DNA from 3 places in the Dactylosporangium sp. CA-233914 genome. Region 3 is predicted to be linked to each of the others. Evidence: predicted binding sites of a transcription regulator. Region 3 holds the regulator's gene; each other region holds the start of a gene.

Region 1 (2,266 bases), 2.5 Mb from region 3:
CAGTCACGCCGCCACGTGTAGTTCCGTAGGTTACCAACACGTAGTCGCCGGGCGATGTTTGACGTTGCGGGGAAAAATTGCTCAGAAGGCATGCTCGGCGACCATTTGAACTGCTTGATTCGTGACCTTGCTGTCCGATTTGGGCCTGTCGTGGCTCGGCTTCGCTCGTGTACCGTGCGGGTCGGTCGTCGTTCCTTCGCCGGCGCCATCCCAGAACCGGCGGCTGTGGTCGAAGACCTCGGGGCTGGTCCCCCACAGCCAGCCGAAGTGACGCAGCAGGACCGAAGTAGAGGAAGTGCACCGTGGCACAGGGCACCGTCAAGTGGTTCAACAGCGAGAAGGGCTATGGCTTCATCGCGGTCGACGGGGGACAGGACGTGTTCGTCCACTTCTCCGCGATTGAGATGGACGGCTACAAGTCGCTGGAAGACGGACAGCGCGTCGAGTTCGAGATCGCGCAGGGTCAGAAGGGTCCGCAGGCCGAGCAGGTTCGACTGATTGCCTGATCCAAGCTCCGTTTTCAACCCGCCGGGGCACCGTCCTCATTGATGAGGAACGGTGCCCTGCGTCGTTTCTTTGACACTTTCCTCGGTTTGTCGGATTTTGCGCGCCTTGCTCGCTGCGTGCCCGTCTCCGCCGTCGCCGCTAGTTGATCTTGGTCGGTGCCACCTCGTGCGTCACCCCGGGTTTGCTTGCACTCGACCAGCTAGAGTGCTAAACAAGGACTTGGCACTCGCAACCGGTGAGTGCCAATGGTCGGGACGGTGCAGTCCTCCGGTGGGCAACCGCCGCGAGGCTGGTCGTCGCGGGCTATCCGGCCCGACCGCCGGGGATCCCGCTGGGTCCTCGAAGGTGCGAAAGCAGGCGGTGAGCCGCAGGCCCCACGTGGGTTGAGGCGAATCGTGAGTGTCCAGGAGGACAACGCCGAATGGCCAAGATTATCGCGTTCGACGAAGAGGCGCGCCGTGGCCTCGAGCGGGGCATGAACACCCTCGCTGACGCCGTCAAGGTGACGCTGGGCCCGAAGGGCCGCAACGTCGTCCTCGAGAAGAAGTGGGGCGCGCCCACCATCACCAACGATGGTGTGAGCATCGCCAAGGAGATCGAGCTCGAGGACCCGTACGAGAAGATCGGCGCCGAGCTGGTCAAGGAAGTCGCGAAGAAGACCGACGACGTCGCCGGTGACGGCACGACGACGGCCACCGTTCTGGCGCAGGCGCTGGTCCGCGAGGGTCTGCGCAACGTCGCCGCCGGCGCGAACCCGATGGCCCTCAAGCGCGGCATCGAGGCGGCTGTCGCCTCCGTCGCCGACGAGCTGGCCAACCTGGCCAAGGACGTGGAGACCAAGGAGCAGATCGCCTCCACCGCCTCCATCTCCGCCGGTGACTCCACGGTCGGCGAGATCATCGCCGAGGCGATGGACAAGGTCGGCAAGGAAGGCGTCATCACCGTCGAGGAGAGCAACACCTTCGGCCTCGAGCTCGAGCTCACCGAGGGCATGCGCTTCGACAAGGGCTACATCTCGCCGTACTTCGTGACCGACACCGACCGGATGGAGGCCGTCCTCGACGACCCCTACATCCTCATCGTCGAGTCGAAGGTCTCCGCGGTGAAGGACCTCCTCCCGGTGCTGGAGAAGGTCATGCAGTCCGGCAAGCCGCTGGTGATCATCTCCGAGGACGTCGAGGCCGAGGCCCTGGCGACCCTCGTGGTGAACAAGATCCGCGGCACCTTCAAGTCGGTCGCCGTCAAGGCTCCCGGCTTCGGCGACCGCCGCAAGGCGATGCTGACCGACATCGCGATCCTGACCGGCGGTCAGGTCATCAGCGAGACCGTCGGCCTCAAGCTGGAGAACGCGGACCTGTCGCTGCTGGGCCGCGCCCGCAAGGTCGTCGTGACCAAGGACGAGACCACCGTCGTCGACGGCTCCGGTGACGCCGACTCGATCAACGGCCGCGTTTCGCAGATCCGCGCCGAGATCGAGAAGAGCGACTCGGACTACGACCGCGAGAAGCTGCAGGAGCGCCTGGCCAAGCTGGCCGGCGGTGTTGCGGTCATCAAGGTCGGTGCGGCCACCGAGGTCGAGCTCAAGGAGCGCAAGCACCGCATCGAGGACGCCGTGCGCAACGCGAAGGCGGCCGTCGAGGAGGGCATCGTGCCCGGCGGTGGCGTGGCCCTGGTGCAGGCCGGCAAGACCGCGTTCGACAAGCTGGACCTGGTCGGCGACGAGGCGACCGGCGCGAACATCGTCAAGGTCGCGCTCGAC
Region 2 (2,266 bases), 700 kb from region 3:
CCGCCGTCGACGATCGTGGTCAGGTCCTTGGTGACCACGACGCGGCGGGCGGTGCCCAGCTGCTCCAGGCCGACACCCTCGAGCTTGTAGCCCAGCTCGGGGGCGACCAGCTCGGCGCCGGTGAGGATCGAGATGTCCTGCAGCATCGCCTTGCGGCGGTCGCCGAAGCCGGGGGCCTTGACCGCGACGACCTTGAAGGTCTTGCGGATCGCGTTCACCACGAGGGTGGACAGGGCCTGGCCCTCGACGTCCTCGGCGATGATGAACAGCGGCTTGCTGTTCTGCACGATCTTCTCCAGGAGGGGCAGCAGCTCCTCGATGGCGGAGATCTTCTGGGTCGTGATCAGGACGTAGGCGTCCTCGAGGACCGCCTCCTGCGCCTCGCCGTCGGTGACGAAGTGCGGGGAGATGAAGCCCTTGTCGAACTGCATGCCCTCGGTGACCTCGAGCTCGGTCGTGAGGGTCGAGCCCTCCTCGACCGTGATGACGCCGTCGCGGCCCACCCGCTCCATCGCCGAGGCGATGAGGTCGCCGATGGCGGCGTCCTGCGCGGAGATGGTGGCGACCTGGGCGATCTCGGTGTGGCTCGCGACCGGGGTGGCCTTGTCCTTGAGCGCCTGCACGACCGCGGCCGCGGCCTGGTCGACGCCGCGCTTGATACCGGCCGGGTTGGCGCCGGCGGCCACGTTGCGCAGGCCCTCGCGGACGAGCGCCTGGGCCAGGACCGTCGCCGTCGTCGTGCCGTCACCGGCGACGTCGTTGGTCTTGGTGGCGACCTCCTTGACCAGCTGGGCGCCGAGGTTCTCGTACGGGTTGGCGAGCTCGATCTCCTTGGCGATCGTCACGCCGTCGTTGGTGATGGTCGGGGCGCCGAACTTCTTGTCCAGGACGACGTTGCGCCCGCGGGGGCCGAGCGTGACCTTGACCGTGTCGGCCAGGCGGTTGACGCCGTGCTCCAGAAGGTGGCGCGCCTCGTCGGAGAAGCTCAGGATCTTCGCCATGCTTGTGGGTTCCCTTCAAAGCGACACCGCCCCGGCTGCCTCGCGCCTGCGCACGGGTCCGGGGCGGTGGCCACTAGCTTCTAGTGAGTGAGAGTCACTTCTCGATGACGGCGAGCACGTCGCGGGCGCTGAGCACGAGGTACTCCGAGCCGGCGTACTTGACCTCGGTGCCGCCGTACTTCGAGTAGATGACGGTGTCGCCGACCTTGACGTCGATCGGCACCCGGTTGCCCTTGTCGTCGATGCGACCCGGGCCGACCGCGATGACGGTGCCCTCCTGGGGCTTCTCCTTCGCGGTGTCCGGAATGACGATGCCCGAGGCGGTGGTCGTCTCAGCCTCGTTGGCCTGGACCAGGATGCGGTCCTCGAGCGGCTTGATCGCAACCTGCGTCGCGGTAGTCACGGGCATACCCTCCTGGGGTATCGAGCTTGCTTATCGAGTGCCCGGTGAAGCCGTCGTCGCGGGTGCCGGCCCCGGCCGGGCATAACTGGCACCCTCGACACGAGAGTGCTAACTCGGAGGTTATGCCGGTGGCTAGCACTCCGTCAACTAGAGTGCCAGACACGCCGCGAAATCACCCCGATCCCCGGCGGCGATAATCGCCGTGTGCAGCTCGAGGACGTGCAGGCCCTGACCTCCGTCGCCGGGCGGGACGCGCTGGCCGCCGCGGCCGCGCTGCCCGGCGGCGACCCGCTCGCCGCGGCCTCGGCGCTGCGCGCGCGGGGCCTTCCGCCCGCCCTCGCGGCCGCGGCGCTGACCCAGGCCGAACTGCGGCGGAAGGCGGCGGCGAAGTTCGGTACCGATGCGGGCGAAATGCTCTTCACACGGGCCGGGCTGGAGCAGGCGACCCGGGCCACGGTCGCGCGCCGCCGCGCCGCCCGGCTGACCGCCGCGGGCGTGCGCCGGGTGGCGGACCTCGGCTGCGGGGTCGGCGCCGACACCATCGCGTTCGCCCGGGCGGGCCTTTCGGTGCTGGCCGTCGACGCGGATCCCGTGACGGCCGCCGTGGCGGAGGCCAACGTCCGCGCGCTGGATCTTTCGGAGGTCGTACTCGTAGAGCCTCGCGACGCCACCGAAACGCCCCTCGACGCCGTCGACGCGGTGTTCTGCGACCCGGCCCGCCGCACGTCGGGCGGGCGCCGGGTGTTCGACCCGCGGGCCTACAGCCCGCCGTGGGACTTCGTCACCGCCCTGCCCGCCCGGGTCCCGCACACCGTGCTCAAGCTCGCCCCCGGCATCGACCACGACCTGCTACCCGAGGGCG
Region 3 (2,266 bases):
AGGTCACCGGGCGGGCCGCCGCCGGGGCCGACCTCGCCCTGCTGGGCGAGGCGGATGCGCATGCCGTCCTCGACGCCCGAGGGGATCTTGACGGTCAGCGAGCGGCGGGTGCGGACGCGGCCGTCGCCGCCGCAGGTCGCGCACGGGTGCGGGATGACGGTGCCGAAGCCCTGGCAGGCCGAACACGGGCGGGCCGAGACGACCTGGCCGAGGAAGGTGCGCTGCACGGACTGGACCTCGCCGCGGCCCTGGCAGATCTCGCAGGTCTGCGGGTGGGTGCCGGGCGCGGTGCCGGCGCCCTGGCAGGTGGTGCAGACCACGGCGGTGTCGACCTGAATGGGGGCCTCGACGCCGAACGCGGTCTCGTGCAGGTCGAGGTCCAGGCGCAGGATCGCGTCGGCGCCGGGGCGCACGCGCGGGCGCGGGCCGCGGGCGGACTGGGTGCCGAAGAAGGCGTCCATGATGTCCTGGAAGCCCACGAACGCGCCGCCGGCGGGGCCGCCACCGCCGCCGCTCGGGGCCAGCGGATCGCCGCCGAGGTCGACCATCTCGCGCTTGCGCGGGTCGGAGAGGACCTCGTAGGCGGCGTTGATCTCCTTGAACTTCTCCTGCGCGGCCGGGTCGGGATTCACGTCCGGGTGAAACTCGCGGGCCAACTTTCGGTAGGCCCGCTTGATCTCGTCGGCCGTGGAGTCCCGCTTGACCCCGAGAATCCCGTAATAGTCCTTCGCCACTGAGTCCTATGCCCCTGAGATAGATGTCAACTCTGTGCCAGCAGGTCGCCGACGTAGCGTGCCACGGCGCGCACGGTCGCGATGTTGCCGGGGTAGTCCATCCGGGTCGGGCCGAGCACGCCCATCCCGCCGACCACCATCGTGCCGGGGCCGTACCCGGTCGCCACGATGGACGCCGTACGCAGGTCCTCGATCTCGTTCTCGTCGCCGATGCGGACCCGCGTGATGCTCGGCTCCACCTCGCCGAAGAGCTTGAGCAGGATGACCTCCTCCTCGAGCGCCTCGAGGATCGGCCGCAGCGAGCCCTGGAAGTCCAGAAGGCCGCCGCGGGCCAGGTTCGCGGTGCCGGCCAGCGCGATGCGCTCCTCGGACCGCTCGAGCAGCGTCTCCAGCAGTACTGTCGAAAGGGCCGTCATCGGCGGCCGCAGGCTCGGCGCCGCCTCCTCGACCAGGGCCGCCACCAGCGGAGGCGTCTCCGCCAGCCGCTTGCCGACGAGCTTGTCGTTGATCAGGCGGCGCAGCTCGGTGACGTGGTCGGCCAGGATCGGCCCGGGCAGGTCGACCAGGCGCTGCTCGACCCGGCCGGTCTCGGCGATCATCACCACCATGAGCCGGGTGGTGGAGATCGGCACCAGCTCGAAGTGCCGAACGCTCGCCCGCGACAGGCTCGGATACTGCACCACGGCGACCTGGCGGGTGAGCTGCGCGAGCAGCCGCACCGTGCGGTGGACCACGTCGTCGAGGTCGACCGCCCCGATCAGGAACCGCTCGATCGCCCGGCGCTCGGCCGGGCTGAGCGGCTTGACCCTGGAGAGCTTGTCGACGAAGAGCCGGTAGCCGGCGTCGGTGGGCACCCGGCCCGCGCTGGTGTGCGGCTGGCGGATGTATCCCTCCTCCTCCAGCACCGCCATGTCGTTACGGACCGTCGCCGGAGAGACCCGCAGGTTGTGCCGTTCGACGAGCGCTTTGCTCCCGACCGGTTCCTGAGTGGCGACGTAGTCCTCGACGATGGCGCGCAGCACCTCAAGCTTCCGCTCGTCAAGGGCCATGGCACCTCCTCGGGGACTGGCACTCCCAAACCGTGAGTGCCAGTCTACGTCAGTCGCGCGGGGGCACGCGATGATCGTTTGGCGCACGATCGTCCGTACGGCCGCTGGACTGGGCAAAAGATGTCCTAAAGTCGTCATGCCGTGTCGCTGGCGCCACTTGATCGATGCACCTACCGTGGCCCCCATGAGTGAACCACCTCGCCCTCCGGGGGACTACGGCCCGCCGTCGGACCCCAACTTCGGGTACCCGCCCCAGCCCCCCGTCTCGGGTGGCGGTTACGGTCCACCGCCGTCCAGCGGTGGCGGCGCCTACCCCCCGCCGCCCACGTCCGGCGCGGGGTACCAGCAGCCGGGCTACCAGCAGCCCGGATACCAGCAGCCCGGGTATCAGCAGCCGGGCGCCTACGGTCAGCCCGGCGGCTACGGCCAGCCGGGTGCCCCGGTCGGCTACGCCAACAGCGACGAGAAGACGTGGGCGCTCAT

What was found. The regulator HrcA, encoded in region 3, represses chaperone genes, less so after heat shock. The targets are predictions, from matches to a motif close to GGTTNGCACNCTCNNNNNGAGNGTGCNAACC.
Region 1: a site for HrcA is predicted at 725-755, ahead of groL (chaperonin GroEL). Genes of this name have one in related genera too.
Region 2: a site for HrcA is predicted at 1,488-1,518, ahead of groES (co-chaperone GroES). Genes of this name have one in related genera too.

Annotation. Positions count from the first base shown of each region.
Region 1 covers NZ_CP192030.1:786,906-789,171, forward strand. The annotation lists gene paaN (phenylacetic acid degradation protein PaaN) at 1-21, shown strand, start outside; gene ACQPY0_RS03610 (cold-shock protein) at 303-506, shown strand; gene groL (chaperonin GroEL) at 929-2,266, shown strand, end outside.
Region 2 covers NZ_CP192030.1:12,151,480-12,153,745, forward strand. The annotation lists gene groL (chaperonin GroEL) at 1-1,001, opposite strand, end outside; gene groES (co-chaperone GroES) at 1,096-1,410, opposite strand; gene ACQPY0_RS54205 (class I SAM-dependent methyltransferase) at 1,609-2,266, shown strand, end outside.
Region 3 covers NZ_CP192030.1:11,446,820-11,449,085, forward strand. The annotation lists gene dnaJ (molecular chaperone DnaJ) at 1-734, opposite strand, end outside; gene hrcA (heat-inducible transcriptional repressor HrcA) at 761-1,783, opposite strand; gene ACQPY0_RS50950 (DUF4870 domain-containing protein) at 1,968-2,266, shown strand, end outside.